4 regions of the Paraburkholderia caledonica genome follow, and region 4 is predicted to be linked to each of the others. Evidence: riboswitches for the same ligand, from Rfam matches in the RefSeq annotation. Region 4 holds a riboswitch; each other region holds the start of a gene.
What was found. A riboswitch is a leader RNA that binds a small molecule or an ion and turns the genes downstream of it on or off. The one in region 4 is predicted to bind cobalamin.

Region 1 (4,722 bases), on a different contig from region 4:
CGGCATTCGCTATCCGGGCGCACACGCCGAGTTTATCGAACGCTGCCACGCTGCGGGCCAGACGCGCCCGACACCCCTAATGCTGCAGTACATGACCGACGACTATAACTGTCTGCATCAGGATCTTTACGGCGAGCACGTGTTTCCGCTACAGGTTGCAATTCTGCTGTCGGAACCCGGCGAGGATTTCACCGGCGGCGAATTCGTGATGACCGAGCAGCGTCCGCGAATGCAGTCACGCGCGGAAGTCGTGCCGCTGCGCAAGGGAGATGCCGTGGTGTTCGCGGTTCATCATCGGCCGGTGCAAGGCACGCGTGGTGTATATCGCGTGAATTTGCGGCACGGAGTGAGCCGTTTGAGATCGGGACAGAGGCATACGTTGGGAGTTATTTTTCATGATGCGATGGCGTCGTCGTCCGATGGCGTGGTCAATATGTAGTTGTTGAGCGTGCTCGCGATTGGCGGCGGTGACGGGGCCAAAAAATCACATCTGATACTTTCCAGCCCGTGTCATACCACCGCGCGCGCTCAACACCCACAGCCTTAACCAACTCACGCAGCCAGCCGCTCAACGCAAGCCGACAGAAGACCTCAAGCCGACCGGGTCGCTGTCCGATTCCCGACACGCATGAACGAACTCCGCTCGACGATCGCGCCGAACAGTAGCCCGATCGTCGCCCACATGATCGCCTGCATGCCGAGTGCAGCCACACGGAACTTCCACAGCAGCGCCGCGGGAAAACCGGCCGGCGTTTCGTCGATCACAGGCATCGACATCTGCACCGCGGCAATGATGGCGATGAACACAAGTCCGGCCACGATCGAGCCGTTCCATGCGCCAAGTTTCATCGCCGCGCGGCGCCGGACCTTTAGCGAAAAAACCATCGCGGTCAGCGAGATGGCGATCATCAGAAAAAACAGGCCCGTGCGCGTTCCGATTGTCTCCGGGTCGCCGACCGCTGGCGGGTTCGCCGGATACTTGATGTTGGGAACGATCACCAGTGCGACGAAAGCGCCGAGGGCAAGCCACGCCGACAACGCACGCGCGCTCATCGCCCCCACCCGCCCGTACGCATAGGCAAACACCAGAGAGAACAGTCCGCCGAATGCCGCACCGTAGGTCACTACGCCGGTCAGCAATCCCAATCCGGCTTGCGTATCGCGACTGACCAACTCCTGCTCATGCGCTTGCTCGTGCGCGTCCGCACCCGCAGCCGCACCGGCGTGCTCATGCTCATGCATTGCGCCGGCTCCGTCCCCGGCATTCTCTTCGAAGGCTATCGCCTGATTGACCTGCGGCTCGCCCGCCACTCGCGCAAACGCGAACGTGAGCAGCCCCGCGGCGATGCCTGCAAGCATCCCGCGCAACAACAACTTACCGACCATGTTCTGCTCCGTTAGTGGCAGGGAAAGCCGAGCAGATGGCGGCCGTCGTGCACGAACTCATGCACGTACATGCCAGGCACTAAAGACGTGGCGCCCTGTTCCGCACCGACGAAATACAGCGCGAGCAGCAGCAGCAATCCTCCGAACACGGCCCAAGGCAGCAGTTCACGCAACGGAATCGGCGTGGGCTGAATGGCGGGCTGGCCGGCGGAATCGAAAACAGCTTCAGTCATGATGGACATCTCCTGGGGTAGCGCGCCCCGTAGTCGATTGCAGAGGAATGATGCGAAGCTCAGGTCTGGCTTTCGGCTTGTGATGCCGATTACAGTGGCGCGACCGCGCCGGGCTTTCACCGGCTTCCGCGCTTCGCAGTGCGGCTATTCTACGCGCTAAACTTCCGCGCCAGCTATCACACAGCGACACGAGCGCATATTGACGGGAACTCAAAAATGAACCTGCGGCTGTTACTGGTCAGCCATGCGCCGACCCCGGCCATGCGCGCGGGCCGCTTTCCCGCCGACGATCCGCTCGACGCCCGCGGCCTCGGCGAAGCGCAAGCAGCGCGAGCGCGCCTGTCGTTTGCCGACAATGCAATCGCATTCGTCAGCCCCGCCGCCTGCGCGCGCGAAACGGCCTTGGCGCTCGGCCTCGCTGCGAAGGTGGACACCGCGCTTTCGGATGTTGACTACGGCCAGTGGCGCGGCCAACGCCTCAACGATCTCGCCGCGCAAGCGCCCGACGCACTGGCAGCCTGGACACACGACCCCGACGCCGCCCCTCACGGCGGCGAATCGTTCAGCCAGGTGGTGCAGCGGATCGGCAAATGGCTTGACGCAATAGACGTCGCGCCAGATAGCGCGTCGCAGGCTGTCCACGATGTGGTCGCCGTGACGCATGCGCCGCTGGTCCGCGCGGCGATCGTCCATGTGTTGGGCACATCGCCAGCGGTGTTTTCGCGGATTGAAATCCCACCGCTCGCGGTCGTCGAACTGCAGCGCTCTCAACGACGGGGCTGGACATGGCGGCCGACGTCGTCGTGACTTTGCCGGAACAACCAAGGCTTATTCGTCCGATACAGACAGCCGCCGCCCACACAAACTAACACGGCGCTGATCACGCTTTTCCGCCGCCGCACACGCGACAACCACGGCCTTTTCGCAATAGGCATGCAACTTGCATTCTGGCGATACCGGCTGACGGACCAGGCCAATTATTCGATGCTATAACCACGCTATGTCAAAAGACGCTGCCACTCACAAGCCTACCCGCCTTTGCTCAGGAATCGAGGGAATCGATAACATCCTGGGAGGCGGCCTCACCCCGCACCGCATGTACCTGGTGGAGGGCGCGCCGGGAACGGGTAAAACCACCCTGGCGTTGCAATTTTTACTTCAGGGCGCTGAGGAAGGTCAGGCAGGTCTGTACATTACGCTGTCCGAGACGCGGTCAGAGCTCATCTCGGTAGCTGACAGCCATGGCTGGGATTTGAGCCAGTTCCACATCCTGGAACTGGTCTCCGACGAAGGTCTGGATCCGCAATTCGAGCAGACGGTGCTGCATCCGGCCGAGGTCGAACTCGGCGAAACGGTGCGAAACGTCATCCAGCAGGTCGACGAGATCAAGCCTGTGCGGATCGTGCTCGACAGTCTGTCCGAGTTGCGCCTGCTGTCGCAGAACGCACTGCGCTACCGGCGGCAAATCCTCGCGTTGAAACGCTATTTCGCCACGCGCGCATGCACGGTCTTGCTGCTCGACGACAATACGTCCGACCCGGGCGACGTGCAATTGCATAGCATCGCTCACGGCGTGATCGCGCTCGACAACGTCGTGCACGACTACGGCGGCAATCGCCGGCGCTTGCGCATTGCCAAGATGCGCGGCATCAAGTTCCGCGAGGGATACCACGACTTCACGCTCGACACCGGCGGCATCCATGTCTATCCGCGCCTCGTCGCGGCCGAACATCACGCCAAATTCGATACACATGTGGTGAGCACGGGCACTGGAGGCCTCGACGCGCTGCTGGGCGGCGGACTGATACCCGGCACCAACGCGCTCCTGATCGGCCCTTCGGGTGTCGGCAAAACCACCACCGTGGTTTCGTGCCTGATTGCGGCTCTCGAACGTGGCGAACGCTGTGTCTACTATGTCTTCGACGAAACGCTGGTCACCCTTGTCGCGCGTTGCGCGACGGTCGGCATGAATTTGCAGCCCTATGTCGACAACGGACTATTGACACTGCGTCAGATCGATCCCGCCGAGATCTCGCCCGGCGAGTTCGCGAGCGACGTTCGCACCTCCGTCGAGAAAAAAGGCGTGAAATATGTCGCGATCGACAGTCTCAACGCTTACCTGCAAGCAATGCCCGGTGAGCGCTATCTGCTGTTGCAGATGCACGAACTGCTCGGGTATCTGAACCAGCAAGGCGTCATGACGATGCTCGTGCTGGGACAGCACGGGATTATCGGCGAGGTTCAGAGCGATATTGATATCAGCTACCTGAGCGACGTCGTCATTCTGTTCCGCTATTTCGAACACCACGGCGAAGTGCTGACCGCCGTGACGGCAGTAAAGAGCCGCGCTAATGCCCATGAACGCTCGATCCGCCAGTTCCGGCTCACGAGCCGCGGCGTCGAAGTGGGTGAAGCGCTGCGCGACTTCGAAGGCGTGCTTTCGGGCTTGCCGTCTTATCGCGGCACCACGGCGCTACTTGGCTCGACGGAGCGTGTCATCGACACGTCGCGGCAGTAACGTCATGGAGCAACGGGTCCTGATTCTCGCGCCTTTTGGCCGCGACGCCGATGTTATTGCCGAGGTTCTGCACAAGGATCAACGTCTATGCGTGCCGTGCCGCGACGCGGACGCCCTCACCGAGGCGCTCGACGCCGGCGCGGGTAGCGCGCTCATCGCTGAAGAAGCGCTCGCCGGCGAACATGCGACGCGTCTATTCCGCTGGCTGGAGCAGCAGCCGGCGTGGTCCGACTTTCCGTTCATTCTGCTTGCGGCCACGCGCGTGGGGCATCGCTCGGCGCGCGGGATCGAAGTGCTGGAGCGCCTGGGCAACGTAGTCGTCCTGGAGCGTCCGCTGAACTCCGAGACGCTGCGCCGCGCGGTGGCCTCGGCGCTGCGCGCCCGTGCGCGGCAATATGAATCGCGCCGCCATCTGGCTGAGCGGATCGAAGCGCAGGAAGCGCTGGTGCAACTGAACGACTCGCTCGAAGGCCGCATCGCCGAACGTACGCATGAGCTCGCTTCAGCCAACAACCGGCTGATGATGGAGATTCACGAGCGCGCAAAAGTGCAGGCCGTGCTCGTGCAATCGCAGAAGATGGAAGC
Region 2 (4,722 bases), on a different contig from region 4:
GTTAGTGGGCATCATCGGCGGGCACGGAGCAGCATCCAGAGAAACACCGGTACGCCGATGATCGACGTGATCACGCCGACCGGCAGTTGCGCCGGCGCGATCACAAGGCGCGCGATCAGATCGGCGCCCATTACCGCCACCCCGCCGCCGAGAGCCGCGGCGGGCAGCAGCATACGTTGATCGTTGCCGAACGCGAGCCGCAACATATGCGGCACCACGAGCCCGACAAAGCCGATGGTGCCTGCCGTCGTCACAGCCGCTGCGGCGGCGAGCGAGGCCGCAAGATACACGCGCAGCCGCAAAGGCATGACCGCAACGCCCAACGCCTGCGCGGCGGCGTCGCCTCGCAACAGCACATTCAGACGCGGCGCAACGGGCACGATGGCAATCAGCACGACGACCAGCGCGACGAGCGCGGTCCACGGCAGCGCGTTGCCATTGAGGTCGCCGGTCAGCCAGAACAACATGCCGCGCAAACGATTGTCCGGCGCAAGATTGAGCAGCAAGGTAATCAGCGCGCCCCAGCCTGCCGCGATGACGGCGCCAGTCAGAAGCAGGCGCGGCGACGTGTCCTGCGGTTCGCCGCGCCACAACTCGCGACGTGCAAGGCCGAGCACGAGAAGAATGGACACGAATGCGCCCGCGAATGCCGACGCATCGACGAGCCACCACGCGCAACCGGCGATCATTGCGACGAGCGCGAACGTTGCGGCGCCGCCCGATACGCCTAATACATAGGGCTCAGCGAGCGGATTGCGCAACAACACCTGCAGCAGCGCGCCAGCCAATGCGAGCAATGCGCCGCAAGCAAAACCGGCCAGCGCGCGAGGCAAACGCAGCGTGCGCACGATCTCGCCGGCGAGATCGGCAGAGTTCGCGTCAGACGCGCCCGCATGCAGCGGCGAGAGCGCCTCGATCACGCGCGCGGGCGCGAGCGACACACTGCCCAATGCGAGCGACGCCATCAATACGGCAAGCGCGGCGAGAGCAAGCACGAGCCAGATCGCGGCGGCGCGCTTCGCAGTCATCGCGTGAAGCGTTGCGGGCATCGAACCTTCATGACGGCTCATCGGCGCGTTCCCAGCACGGCGCTGGCATCACTGCTGCTGCCAGCCGACCGTGACATAGGCACCGCGCCGCGGCGAGTTATACGAGTAGGCCGTTTCATAGTCCTTGTTGAACACATTCTGGATTTGCGCGGCCACGTACCATGCCTTCGTGACGTTGTAGCGCGCTGCCAGGTTGACGACACCGTAGCCGCCGAGCTTGCCGCTGCTGTCTTCGCGCGGACCGCTCACGATCCACTCACCGCCCACGCGCCATCCTGCAATACTGCGATTCACCGTCAGCGACGCGAAACGCCGCGCTCGCCGCACGAGGTCGGTATCGTTGTCGAGGTCGACCGGATTTTGCAGCGTCACCGACGCGCGCACATCGGTCTTGCCTACACGTCCGCTCCACGATCCTTCGAGTCCTTGCACTTTTGCATGGCCCACGTTTTCGGCCAGATAGATCCCCGGCGTCACCTGTTCATAGTCGATCAGATTCGAATAACGCGTCTGGAAAGCACTCAAACGCATCACACCGAGCGCATTGGATGCGTACTGCAACGCTGCTTCGATCGAATGACTGCGCTCCGGCTGAATGGACGGATTACCGCTCAGCGGATAGTACAGATCGTCGAAGCTCGGTGCGCGAAACGAACAGGAATAGCTTGCGCTTAGCTTCCAGCGCGACGTGATGTCGAAGCCATAGCCGAGATAGTAACTGTTCGCTCCGCCGAAATCGGAGTACTGGTCGCGCCGCAGGTTAGCCTGTATCTGGTTGCGCCCGAAGCGTGCCGTATAACCGGCGAAGCCCGAGTCGACATGACGAGTGGGCGCGGCAAATGTATCGGAGTCGAGACTCTGGTCCAGATGCTCGTAGCCGACCTGCAGTTTCTGCTGCGCGGCCAGCGCGAAATCGCTTTGCCAGGTGTACTGTCGATTGTCGGTGTCGAAGCGGCCGTTATACAGACCGTTGGTGTTCGACACGCTGCGGTCGTCGCCTTGCGCAACGATGAAGTGCGTGGTCCACCAGTCCGTTAGCTTGCCGTTAGCGAAGGCGGACAACTGACGCACTTTCGTGTACAGATTGTTCAGATCGGTCGGCTCGCCGTACGCATTGTCGTAGCTGTTGTTGCCGTTCGACTGCAGATAGCGGACGCCCGCGTCCCAGTTGTCGGTGAACTTATGGCGCAGCGAAGCGGAGATGCTCTCGTTCAGATAGCCGTTCGCATTGGGGTTCGCATTCGGCGCCTCACGAGGATTGAGCGCGGAAAAACCGTCGTCTTTCGAACGCGCGAGCGAGATGTTGAAGGTCGTGCGGCCGTCCTTATCCAACGCGCCGTTCGCGCCCACCTGTTGCGTCTGCGTGTGGTAGCTGCCGTAGCCCACGGAAAAATTGAAACGCGGCGGATGATCGCCGCCGTCTTTCGTGAACACCTGAACCACGCCTCCGATCGCGCCCGAGCCATACAAGGCCGACACGTTGCCATTCACTACTTCGACGTGGTCGACCTGATCGAGCGGAATCTGCGCGATTTGCGCGGTGCCGAGACTCACGGAATCGACGCGCACACCGTCAATGAGAATCAGCGATTGCGTCGACGACGCGCCGCGCAGATACAGGCTTGCTGTCGAACCGGGGCCACCTGTGCGCGAGATTTGCGCGCCGGGCGCGAGTTGCAGCAGACCCGGCAGATCGGTTGCGGTGGTGTCGGCAATGTCCTGCTGATCGAATAGCGACGTTTGCGGAATCGTGTCGGCGAGCGCTTGAGGTCCGCGCTCGGCGGTGACGACGACGGGCGACAAAACAGCAGGTGATGATTCGGCGATAGCGACGGATACAGCGCTCGTAGCAACAGGCGCGACCGGTGCGACTGCAACCGACGGCGCAGGCGAACTGTCGGCGGCTTGCGCATGCGCGAGCTGCGGCAGCCCTGCAAATGCGAGCAGCGCCGCGCGGGCGATAGGGGACAGCATGAGTGAAGTTTCCCGTGGATGGCGTGCGCGGCCCGCTTCCCCGCAGGCCGTCGCGTAACGAGGCGCGAGCGCTTTTGACTTCATTTCGCGGGCGCGCGCCTCTCCCTCTGGCCGGTATCCGGGCTGACGACGCTCGATCCCGCCTTCCCACGCGTGACGCGCAGTGGCACACTCGCATGTTGAACTGGAACACGCGATGGGGATCGAACTGCAAACGCGAACTGCAAAGCACGAAGTGCAAAGCGAATGCGGTCGCTTACCGTTGCGGGGGCAGCGCAGGTTCGCGCGTTCAGGTGAACGGCGCGCCCTGCTTCCCGTTTAACTGCACGCGCAATGAATTGCGCGCGCGGGCACCAGAGTGCGGCCAGTGTATGAGCGGCCTCGGGGCCAGTCAAGAATGCGGGTCACGACAGCGATGATTCGGACAGGAGCAGAGTATTGTCCGACGCGATCTGTGACACACGAGTACTTTTTCATCTTCAGTCGAAAAAAGCCTGCATAAAGCGGTGTTGTTACGTCTCGAAACGAGACAAATGTCGGAACGTGCGGCATTCCGCGCTAAAATGCGAGGTCTTTAGAGGACGCAGCACATGCTCACCGAACTCGAAACACTCTCACAGAATATCGGCAAGCTGATAGCGATCAGCCAGCGCCACAACGAAGCGCGCGTTGCGCTTGAAGAGCAGCTCGCCCAGTCGCGCGCCGAGGCAGAAGCCACGCGCACGGAACTTGCCATGGTTCGCGAGGAACGCGATGCACTGCAAGCGGAGTGCGACGCGCTGTCGGCCAAGATCGACGACGCTCAAGTGCGGCTCAATGCGATCCTCGAAAAATTGCCGCGCGCTCGCGGGCACAACGAGCCGGACAACCAGCTCGATCTGCTCGAGCCCGCTCAGCATGAAGTCGAAGCGGAGAGCGACGCCACTCGCCATGGAGAAAATGCATGACCACCAAGCAGATCGAAGTATCGATTCTCGGCGTGCCCTATCGTCTCGCCTGCTCGCCGGAAACGGAAGGCGCGCTGCTTGAAGCAGTCGCACGAGTCGACGCCGAAATGTCGAAGATCCGCAATAACAGTAACGTGCGCGGCACGGATCGTATTGCTGTCATGGCCGCGCTGTCGCTGGCATCGGAACTGCTTAAGCTGCAATCGAGCGTGCGTCACGGAGAAGCATTTCCCGCTGAAGAAATCAGGCGTACAATGCATCAAATGAACGAACAACTGGGTACTGTGATCGAGCAGTACACCATGCAGTAAGCAGCAAGTTTGCAACGTGTCTGGAAGTAGAAGTGGCCGGTCTTCGGGTCGGCTGCAGATTCAACCAGGTGGCACACGTAGCAGCTGAGCAAAGCGCGTGAGAGCATGCACGAGCACACTCGGCAAACGTTTCACCTGAATGGTTTTAGCTTCATCGGTTTAGCTTCCCTGCCTGGTTCGCCAAGGTCATATATTCCTTGAACCAATGCCATGTGCACGGTTGCGGAAATTTGTAGCACGGGCGTGCGCGTCACTCTGTCTGATGTACCCGAAGTGCTGCTAACTGCGACCAATTCTGAACCCCCGGTTCAGGATGCCGGCCTAGCGGCCAAGGCGGGGACCTTATTTGGAACGGCATCGGACTACTGTCCGGTGCCGTTTTTGTTTGGGCTCCGGCTTTTCCAACCTTAACGTTCCCTTCGATTCATGCGCTACTGGCTA
Region 3 (4,722 bases), on a different contig from region 4:
GACGCTGCCCCTTCACCGTGATCAGCTCCGGATCGCCGGGACCCGCGCCGATAAAAAACACCGTCATTCAATACTCCATTGATTCAAGCGGACGACTCAACGTGACAGATGCAGCGCGTCAAGCAACTCCGCCACGCTTTCGAATTCACGATCCGCGGCAGGCAATGAAGGCCGGCGCAGCATCACGACAGGCAGGCGGCGCTCACGTGCGACTTCGAGCTTGGCCTCGGTTGCACTGCCGCCGCTATTTTTGCTGACCACGACGTCGACGTGTTGCAGCGCGAAGAGCGCACGCTCGCCTTCGAGCGTAAACGGTCCGCGTGCCGCGATCATGCGGGCGCGTTCCGTGTCTTCGTGCGAGTCGAGACAGCGCACGAGCCAGAATTGATGTGGCGGAATCTCGTCGAGATGCGAGAGCGGTTCGCGTCCGAGCGTGAAGAGCGGTCGCCTGAACGGCGCGAGCGCCATGGTGAGTTCGTCCCAGCCGTCGACCATGCGCCAGTCGTCGCCGGCGCGCGGCTCCCACGCCGGTCGACGCAGCGCCCAGCACGGAACGCCCGCGTGACGAGCCGCATTCACAGCATTCGCACTGATCTGCGCCGCGTAAGGATGCGTCGCATCGATCACGAGGCCGATCTCTTCATCTGCGATATATCGTGCCATGCCTTCGCTGCCGCCGAAGCCGCCGACCCGCACGCTGCATGGCAGATCGTCGGGCACCTTGCCGAGTCCCGCGAGACTGTACACGTCGACGGAAGTAAGTTGGCGGGCAATGCGTAAAGCGTCGCCGGTGCCGCCGAGCAGCAGAACCTTTGTCATCGCGCGACTCCGATCAGCTTGCCCGCGCGGTCGATCGCGAACATCTCGACGTTCACCTGCGGCGGCACGATTTCGCGTGCGACGGCAAGCGCGTGCGCACAGACAATGTCGCCGAGCGGCACCTGCTCCGCGTGCGCTAGCGCGACCGCTTGCTGACTCGTATTGGCCGCGCGGATCGCGGATTGCAACGCGTCGTCGGCGCCCTGTTCGGCGGCCCATGCGGCGAGCCGTTCCAGATCGATGCTCGAGTTGCGGCTATGCAGATCGAGATGGCCCGCCGCGAGCTTGCTCAGCTTGCCGAAACCGCCGCAAATACTCAGGCGCTCGACCGGCGCGCGCTTCATATGCTTGAGCACCGCGCCGACGAAGTCGCCCATTTCGATCAGCGCGATATCGGGTAATGCGTAGTGCGAGCGCATCGCGTCTTCGCTCGCGTTACCTGTACACGCGGCGAGATGCATATAGCCGTTAGCGCGCGCGACGTCGATGCCCTGATGAATCGACGCGATGTAGGCCGAGCACGAAAACGGCCGCACGATGCCCGTCGTGCCCAAGATCGACAGGCCGCCCACGATCCCGAGCCGCGGGTTCATCGTTTTGAGCGCGAGCGCTTCGCCGTCTTCAACGCCAATCGTCACTTCGAAACCGCCGCCATAGGCATGCTCGGCGGCGAGTTCTGCAAGATGCTCGCTCATCATCTTGCGCGGCACCGGGTTGATCGCCGGTTCGCCGACGGCGAGCGTCAACCCCGCACGCGTCACCGTGCCCACGCCCGGCCCGGCGCGGAACACCACACCTGGCTCAGGGACCAGACGCACGCGCGCGAACACCACGGCGCCGTGCGTGACATCGGGATCGTCGCCGGCATCCTTGATCGTGCCGGCTTCGGCGCCGTCATCGGTCAACCGGCAGAACACGAGCGGCATCGGCACATGCTGGCCCTTGGGCAACACGATTTCGGCCACCTCGCTGACCACACCCGCGAGCAGCAGACGCGCGGCCGCCAGCGACGTGGCGGTTGCACAACTGCCGGTCGTGTAGCCGCTGCGCAGCGGTGCGGGTTGTTCAGGCGTTTCGTCGCGCATGAGCGTCACGCCGATGAAGCAGCGTTGAGGTTATCGGCAACACTATGGACGCCGTTGGCAGCGCAACGCTTCACTACATCGTACAAGGTGATCGGCAGCGCTTGCCGCCACGTATCGAAGCCACCGAGCGGCTGAGCGTCCGCAAGCGCGATTCGCGTGAGCGTTCCGCCATGTTTGTCACGCCATGCGGCAAGCGCCGCCTCGCCTTGCAGCGTGACCGCGTTCGCGACCAGCCGGCCGCCGTCGCGCAAATTGTCCCAGCACGTTTCGAGCACGCCGGGCACCGTCACGCCGCCGCCAATGAACACCGCGTGCGGCGCGGCCAACCCTTCGAGCGCTTGCGGCGCGCGGGCCGCTACGAGTTGCAAGCCCGGCACGCCCAACGCATCGCGATTGTGCTCGATGAAGCGCTGACGCTCCGCGTGCCCTTCGATGGCGATCGCCCGGCAAGTCGGATGCGCGCGCATCCACTCGATGCCGATCGAGCCGCTGCCCGCACCCACGTCCCACAACAATTCGCCGGGCGTCGGTGCGAGTCGCGCGAGCGTGATCGCTCGCACATCGCGTTTGGTGAGCTGGCCGTCGTTACGGAACGCGTCGTCGGGCAGGCCGCAGGTGAGCGGCAGGCGCGGCGCGCCTTCGGTCGCGCGGCATTCGAGCGCGACCAGGTTCAACGCGGCGACATCGCCCGGGGACCATTGATCCGCGCGGCCGTCGATGCGGCGCTCGTCGTCGCCGCCAAGATGTTCGAACACGGTCATCCGCGTTGCGCCGAAACCTCGCGCGCTCAGCAGATCGGCAAGCGCGGCGGGTGTGCGCTCGTCCGCGCTCAGCACGAACACGCGTGCGCGGTCATGCAAATAAGCGTTCAGCGTGGGCAACGGCCGCCCAACCACCGACACCGTGGCCACATCCTGCAACGGCCAGCCGAGCCGCGCCGCCGCGAGCGATAACGACGACGGCGCGGGCAACACGCGCAGTTCGCTGGCCGGCAACTGCCGAGCCAGCGTCGCGCCGACGCCGAACAGCATCGGATCGCCGCTCGCCAGCACGCACACCGAACCGCCGCGCTCGGCCAGAAGCGGCGCGAGATCGAATGGGCGCGGCCACTCGGCGCGCCGCGCGGCCAGCCGCGCGGGCAACATCGACAGATGACGTTCGCCGCCGTAAATCACCGACGCCTCGAGCAACGCACGCCGTGCGGGCCGCCCCAAACCGGCGAAGCCGTCGTCGCCAATGCCCACTACCGTCAGCCACGCCGACATGCACCCTTCCTCATTTTGTATCTCAAACAATGCACTGCGCCACGCCGGTCAAAGCGTCCAGCCTCGTTGTGCTATCCGAAAAAAGGCATAATACAGCCGCCGGTGCCCTTCGGGGCCTAACAGGGAACACAGCGGGAAGATTGCCGCTGTGGCTGCCCCCGCAACTGTATGCAGCGAGTCCGCCTGCGCTTGGCGCCACTGGTTCAACCGGGAAGGCCGCAGCGGACGACGACCTGCCAGCCAGGAGACCTGCCGGCCAGACTGTTCGTGCCAGCCAACATCGGGCGGGGTGTACCGATGCCGCAGCAATGCCGTTTTGACCGCTTGCTCGGGCCGTCGCGCGACGCTAACCCGGTGTCCGTCTTGAATCCAGCTTCGCCCTCCACTGTCTTGCCCGACGCGGCATCTGCGCTGCGGCCCTCGGCGTGTCCGGGCCTGCTGCGGATCGTGGCGGCGCGCGACGGCGGTATTTGTCGGATCAAGCTGCCAGGCGGCGAATTGAGCGCGGCTCAGGCCGAGGCGATCGCCAACGCGAGCGCGCAGCATACGGCGGGTGTGATCGAACTGACGAATCGCGCGAATCTGCAATTGCGCGGTGTTCGGGCCGGCCATGAAGCTGCGCTGGTCGCCAAGCTGATCGATGCGGGGCTCGGACCGGGCGCTGCAAGCGGCTCTGAAAGAATGGGCGATAGAGCGCCGACCGATTCCGCCGAAGACGATCACGGTCACGATCGAAAAGCGCACGCCCTCGATGCCGCCGCCGCTGACGACGTGCGCAACGTCATGATCAGCCCCGCTGCCGGACGCGACCCGTGCGCACTGTTCGACACCAGACCTCTGTGCACCGCCCTTCTCACGCTGCTGCAAAGTGAACCGCGTTTTGCGGCGCTATCGCCGAAATTCGCGTTATTGCTCGACGGCGGCGAGCGGCTCGCGAGAGTGGACCACCCGCATGACGTGTGGCTCGCGGCAGCACAAGATTCGGCCGGTGCGGTGCGCTTCGTGTTCGGGCTCGCGGGCTGCACGACCGTGGATGCAAACGCGAGCGCAAACACGCACATCGGCGGGAAGTCGCCATCGTCATCAGGCAACGCTGCGAACTCGTCCGAAAGATCGCATGCGGATGCGACAGGCGCGTTGGCCTCGGTGCTGCCGTCGCAAGTTCCGGCGCTCGTGCGCGCGCTGCTGCATACGTTTCTAGATCTTGCCGCTGCCGACGCCACGCGTATGCGTCATCTGCTCGACACCCATTCGGCGGACGCGATATTGCAGCATGCGCAAACCTACGTGGATTTTCCACTGACACGCGACGCGAAGCTCGGCGACTGGCGTCGCAGCACGACCGCCGATGCCTCGCTGCGCCTCGGCGCACATGCGCAACGCGCCGCGGATACATGGCATGCCGGCGGTCAACCGCCGCTCGGCCGTATCGATGCGACCACGCTGCACGGCCTCGCCGCGCTCGCGCAACAACATGGCGACGGCACGCTGCGCATCACGCCGTGGCAAAGCGTGCTGCTGCCCGATATCCGGACGCTCTCAGTGCCCGTTGT
Region 4 (4,722 bases):
TGCGCCATCGCCTTCGCCGAAATCACCGCGAGTACCGGCACACCGAACTCGGTCGCGAGATCGGCGCTGCTCGGCGTGCCGTCGAAGAGGCCCATCACGCCTTCGATCAGGATCAGATCGGCGTCGTCCGCCGCCTGCGCGAGAAGATTGCGGCAGGCGTCCTTGCCGACCATCCACAGATCCAGCGACAGCACGGGCGCGCCGCTTGCGCGCGCAAGGATCATCGGATCGAGAAAGTCGGGCCCGGTCTTGAACACGCGCACACGCCGCCCCAGTCGCCGATGGTAGCGCGCGAGGCCCGCGGTGATCGTGGTCTTGCCTTGACCCGACGCGGGCGCGCTGATAAAGAGCGCAGGGCAGGCGGACACGTTCAGAACTCCACGCCGCGCTGCGCTTTCACGCCTTGCTCGCGGTACGGATGCTTGACGATGCGCATTTCGGTGACGAGGTCGGCCGCTTCGATCAGCGCATCGGGCGCGTGGCGGCCGGTCACGACCACATGCAGCATCGCCGGACGCGCGTTGATGACGGACAGCACTTCGTCGAGCGGCAAATATTCGTACTTGAGCACGGTGTTCAGTTCGTCGAGGATGACCATCTGATAGTCGCCGCTTTCGATCATCCTGCGTGCTTCGTCCCAGCCTTTGCGTGCGGTGGCCATGTCGGCGTCGCGGTTCTGCGTGTTCCAGGTGTAGCCGTCGCCCATCGTCACGAAGTCGCAGTTGGCAATCGCGCCGAGGAAGTCGCGCTCCGACGTATGCAGCGCGCCCTTGATGAACTGCACGACGCCAAGCCTCATGCCGTGGCCGAGCACACGCACGGCCATGCCGAAAGCGGCGGTTGTCTTGCCCTTGCCGGTGCCGGTGTTGACGATCAGCAGGCCCTTTTCGACGGTCGCGTTGGCCTGCTTCTTTTCGTGGCCTTCGCGCCGGCGTTCGGTCATGCGTTGATGCGATTCGGGATCGGTCTTCATGGAAGGTCCTGTGAGATGGTGGTGACACTGTGTGCTGGCGCTGGTGCGGTCGATGCGATCGCCACGGTGACACCAGCGTAAACGGTTTTGCGAGCGATCAGATGTGCGGTGCAACCGGCGGCCACCGCGAGCAACGCGCACGGTTCGCATACGCCGTCCACGCCGAGATGCTCGCGTGCGGCGGCCGACGGTTCGTGAACGCCAATCGCGAGAATCTGCTCGCGGCTGAACACTTGCAGCGTGAACCCGTGACGCGCGCAGAACTCCAGCAGGCCCGGTTCGTCGGCTTTCGTTTCAATAGAGGCTACCGTTGCAATCTGTTCGAACGTGTGCGAACCGAGCGCGGCGCGCACCGCCGTTTCGATCTCGTCCGCCGATGTATGCAGGCGGCAACCGATGCCCACGCTAAGCGTTTTCATTTCGCGTCCGGCGAAGATGCCGCATCTGATGAGCCTGCCGCGGCGGCACGCGCGAGCGCGAGCGACGCCACGCCGCCTATCACCACGATCGCAGGCGAGCCGAGTCCCGCGCGCGCGACGGCATCGGCGAATTCACCAAGCCTCGAAAGCGCATGGCGTTGCTCCGGACGCGTAGCCGATTCGATCGCCGCACACGGCGTGTCGGCGCGCATGCCGGCTGCGAGCAATGCGCTGACGATATCCTTCAGCCGCCGCATGCCCATGTAGATGACGAGCGTCATGTGGGTGGCGGCGAGCGCGCCCCAATCCGGCTCGCTGCTGCCCGCACCGTGGCCGGTCACGAATATCACGCCTTGCGCATGATCGCGGTGTGTAACCGGAATGCCGATAGCTGCGGGCGCCGCGATTCCGGCTGTGATCCCGCTGATAATCTCCACCTCGATTCCGGCCGCATGCAGCGCCTGCTGCTCTTCGCCGCCTCTGCCGAATACGAACGGATCGCCGCCCTTGAGTCGCGCGACGCTGCGCCCAGCATGCAGATGATCGAGCATTTGCGCGACGATGCCTTCTTGCGGCGTCGACGGATGACCGCCGCGTTTGCCGACGTAAACAATGGACGCGTCGGCGCGCGCGAATTGCAGCACGTCGGGATTCACGAGATCGTCGACGAGTATCACGTCGGCTTGTGCGAGGGCGCGCGTTGCCTTCAACGTCATCAGTTCGACGTCGCCGGGCCCTGCGCCGATCAGCCACGCGCGTGTCATCGCGCCTCGCTAACCGTGCACGGCAACGACGTTGCGCGCTCCGCCGGCATGCGCCATGCAGTGCGGCGCGCGAACGAGCCCAGGTGATTGGAGATCGAAGTCATTCAAGCGGTGTCTTCACGCACGACGGCACGCGCGGGTGCGAACCCGGCTGCCTCGCCGTGCTTCAGCGCCTTCACATCCGTCCCTCGCGGATTCCGGCTGCCGGCGACGTGACGTCGAGAAACGCACGGTCGCCTCCGCATCTGGCCGGTATCCGGGCTGGCGGCCTCACGCGCTTTGCCTTCCCGCCCGCATTCATTCGAATGTATCGGACAGTGGCATCGAAAACGCATGCGCGGTGCAGCATGAACATTGCACCGCAGGTCGCTTACCGTTGCGGGGACAGCACAGATTGAGCGCGGGAGCGCTGCCTGTTTCCCGTTTAACTGCACACGCGAATGCATGTGCGGGCACCAAACGCGCGCATACGATAGCACACGAGAAGCCCGTGCGATAAGCGGAGAAGCCCGTGCGATAAGCGCGCCGGGCCCGCGTTTCCTTGACGGCGCCAGACGGTCGGCCTAAACTCGCACGCACTTCTGGTGCTCGTGTGCGCGCTCGTGCGCATGCAGTTAAACGGGAAACAGGGCGCCCGCCTGTCACGGTTTGGGTCAACCTGTGCTGCCCCCGCAACGGTAAGCGAAAAGTGACGTCACGGCGGTTTGCGTGGCGTCGCAGTGCCGGCTTCGGTGTCCACGCGCAAGGCCGCGTGGGCATATCACCACTGGGCGAGAAATCACTCGTCCGGGAAGGGGAAGCGGCGCTTTCGCCAGCCCGGATACCGGCCGGAACACGAAGGGCGAACGTCGCGGGGATGCGGCGCTGCGCTCATGCCCTCACACCCGTTTTCTGCGTTTTTCCTGTTGTAGCAAGGCCGTCGTTCATGCCCGAGGCACGCGCTGGACCTCATGCGTGCGGACTACGCCGGCCGGCGCCTGCAACTCCTGGGATGGACCTCACGATGCAAACTCAAATGCGCAAGATCCCCGTCACCATTGTCACGGGCTTTCTCGGCAGCGGCAAAACCACTCTGTTGCGGCACATTCTTCAGCACGCGGGCGGCAAGCGCATCGCGGTGATCGTCAACGAGTTCGGCGAACTCGGTATCGACGGCGAAATCCTTAAGGGTTGCGGCATCGGTTGCGACGAGAACGGTGTCGAAACGGAAGGGCAATTGTATGAACTCGCGAACGGGTGCCTCTGCTGCACCGTGCAGGAGGAGTTTTTTCCGGTGATGGAAAAGCTCGTCGAGCGCCGTGAGCAGATCGACCATGTGCTGATCGAGACATCGGGTCTCGCGTTGCCGAAGCCTCTCGTACAGGCGTTCAACTGGCCGCAGATCAAAAACAGTTTCACCGTCGATGCAGTGATTACCGTGGTCGACGGCCCCGCTGCCGCAAGCGGCCAGTTCGCGGAAAACCCGCTCGCTGTCGACGCGCAGCGCAAAGCCGATCCGAATCTGGACCATGAATCGCCGCTCCACGAGTTGTTCGAAGATCAGTTGGCTTCGGCCGATCTGGTGATTCTGAACAAAACAGATCTGCTCGATGAGGCTCGTCAGAATGCGGTCGAAGCCGTGATCCGCGAGGAGATTCCGCCGCAAGTGAAGGTCGTGCGCGCGCACATGGCGCAGCTCGATCTGCATACGTTGTTCGGACTCGAAGCCGCATCGGAAGAAACGATTCACTTGCGCCACGACCATCACGGTTCGGCGGACGATGCGGACCATCACCACGATGAATTCGATTCGGTAGTGGTGCATGCAAACGTGCTGTCGCGTGAAGCAGTAATCGCCGCACTGCAAACGCTTGTTCAGAGCAACACGATCTACCGTGTAAAGGGTTTCGCGGCGTTGCCGGGCGCAGCAATGCGTCTCGTGATTCAGGGCGTGGGCCGGCGCTTCGACAGCTATTTCGACCGGCGCTGGCAACCTGGCGAGGCGGGCGAAAGCCGCTTCGTGCTGATCGGTGAAGACCTCGATCAAGCCGCGCTGCAGCGCGCGTTCGACGCGGCGCTGGGCGTGTCGAACGCCCAGGTGCCGGGCGTCGCAGCGCAACAGGCGTAAGCGCACATGCATCTGCTGCGCACCACACCGGGCGGTTTCGTCGACGATACGCAAGGCGTGATCCGTATCGATCAGCGGCCTGCGGATATCGTCGTGCTCAGTTCTGCGGACACCACGTTGTCGCTGCTGGCAAGCGTGTTTCCTCGTCTCGGCGACGGCTTTCCGAGCGTGCGCCTCGCGAACGTAACGTATCTGCGGCAACCGGCGTCGGTGGATTTCTACGTCGAAGACGTGCTGCAACACGCGCGCGTCGTCGTAGTCGATCATCTTGGCGGCGAAGCTTATTGGCCGTACGGTATCGAACAGGTCGTCGCGCTAGCGGAGCGCAAACAGCAAACGCTCGCGATGTTTTCGGGCGATCTGCAGGAAGATCCCAATCTGCTTGCGCGCAGCACCGCGGACGCGGATCTGTGCCATCAGTTGTGGCGTTATTTGCGGGAAGGCGGTCCCCAGAATGCC

Region 1: it holds a riboswitch for cobalamin, as region 4 does, so the genes downstream of both, H281_RS0120035 (CbtB domain-containing protein) here and cobW (cobalamin biosynthesis protein CobW) in region 4, are expected to answer to the same signal.
Region 2: it holds a riboswitch for cobalamin, as region 4 does, so the genes downstream of both, H281_RS0100695 (TonB-dependent receptor domain-containing protein) here and cobW (cobalamin biosynthesis protein CobW) in region 4, are expected to answer to the same signal.
Region 3: it holds a riboswitch for cobalamin, as region 4 does, so the genes downstream of both, H281_RS0114765 (oxidoreductase) here and cobW (cobalamin biosynthesis protein CobW) in region 4, are expected to answer to the same signal.

Annotation. Positions count from the first base shown of each region.
Region 1 is NZ_KB911039.1:419,795-424,516, reverse strand. It holds gene H281_RS0120045 (2OG-Fe(II) oxygenase) at 1-439, shown strand, start outside; gene H281_RS0120040 (CbtA family protein) at 592-1,386, opposite strand; gene H281_RS0120035 (CbtB domain-containing protein) at 1,398-1,619, opposite strand; adenosylcobalamin (AdoCbl) riboswitch at 1,671-1,757, opposite strand; gene H281_RS0120030 (histidine phosphatase family protein) at 1,836-2,426, shown strand; gene H281_RS0120025 (ATPase domain-containing protein) at 2,620-4,137, shown strand; gene H281_RS0120020 (ATP-binding protein) at 4,142-4,722, shown strand, end outside.
Region 2 is NZ_KB911034.1:139,308-144,029, reverse strand. It holds gene H281_RS0100705 (ABC transporter ATP-binding protein) at 1-15, opposite strand, end outside; gene H281_RS0100700 (FecCD family ABC transporter permease) at 12-1,070, opposite strand; gene H281_RS0100695 (TonB-dependent receptor domain-containing protein) at 1,098-3,023, opposite strand; cobalamin riboswitch at 3,116-3,396, opposite strand; gene H281_RS0100690 (ATPase) at 3,614-3,970, shown strand; gene H281_RS0100685 (cell division protein ZapA) at 3,967-4,281, shown strand; RNA gene ssrS (6S RNA) at 4,444-4,625, shown strand; gene H281_RS0100680 (EVE domain-containing protein) at 4,708-4,722, shown strand, end outside.
Region 3 is NZ_KB911037.1:452,625-457,346, forward strand. It holds gene cobM (precorrin-4 C(11)-methyltransferase) at 1-67, opposite strand, end outside; gene H281_RS0114750 (cobalt-precorrin-6A reductase) at 97-819, opposite strand; gene H281_RS0114755 (cobalt-precorrin-5B (C(1))-methyltransferase) at 816-1,904, opposite strand; gene H281_RS34665 (bifunctional cobalt-precorrin-7 (C(5))-methyltransferase/cobalt-precorrin-6B (C(15))-methyltransferase) at 1,910-3,169, opposite strand; cobalamin riboswitch at 3,255-3,440, shown strand; gene H281_RS0114765 (oxidoreductase) at 3,524-4,722, shown strand, end outside.
Region 4 is NZ_KB911056.1:6,670-11,391, reverse strand. It holds gene H281_RS0133555 (cobyrinate a,c-diamide synthase) at 1-368, opposite strand, end outside; gene cobO (cob(I)yrinic acid a,c-diamide adenosyltransferase) at 371-973, opposite strand; gene H281_RS0133545 (cobalamin biosynthesis protein) at 970-1,392, opposite strand; gene cobA (uroporphyrinogen-III C-methyltransferase) at 1,389-2,156, opposite strand; cobalamin riboswitch at 2,387-2,631, opposite strand; cobalamin riboswitch at 2,722-3,002, shown strand; gene cobW (cobalamin biosynthesis protein CobW) at 3,160-4,263, shown strand; gene cobN (cobaltochelatase subunit CobN) at 4,270-4,722, shown strand, end outside.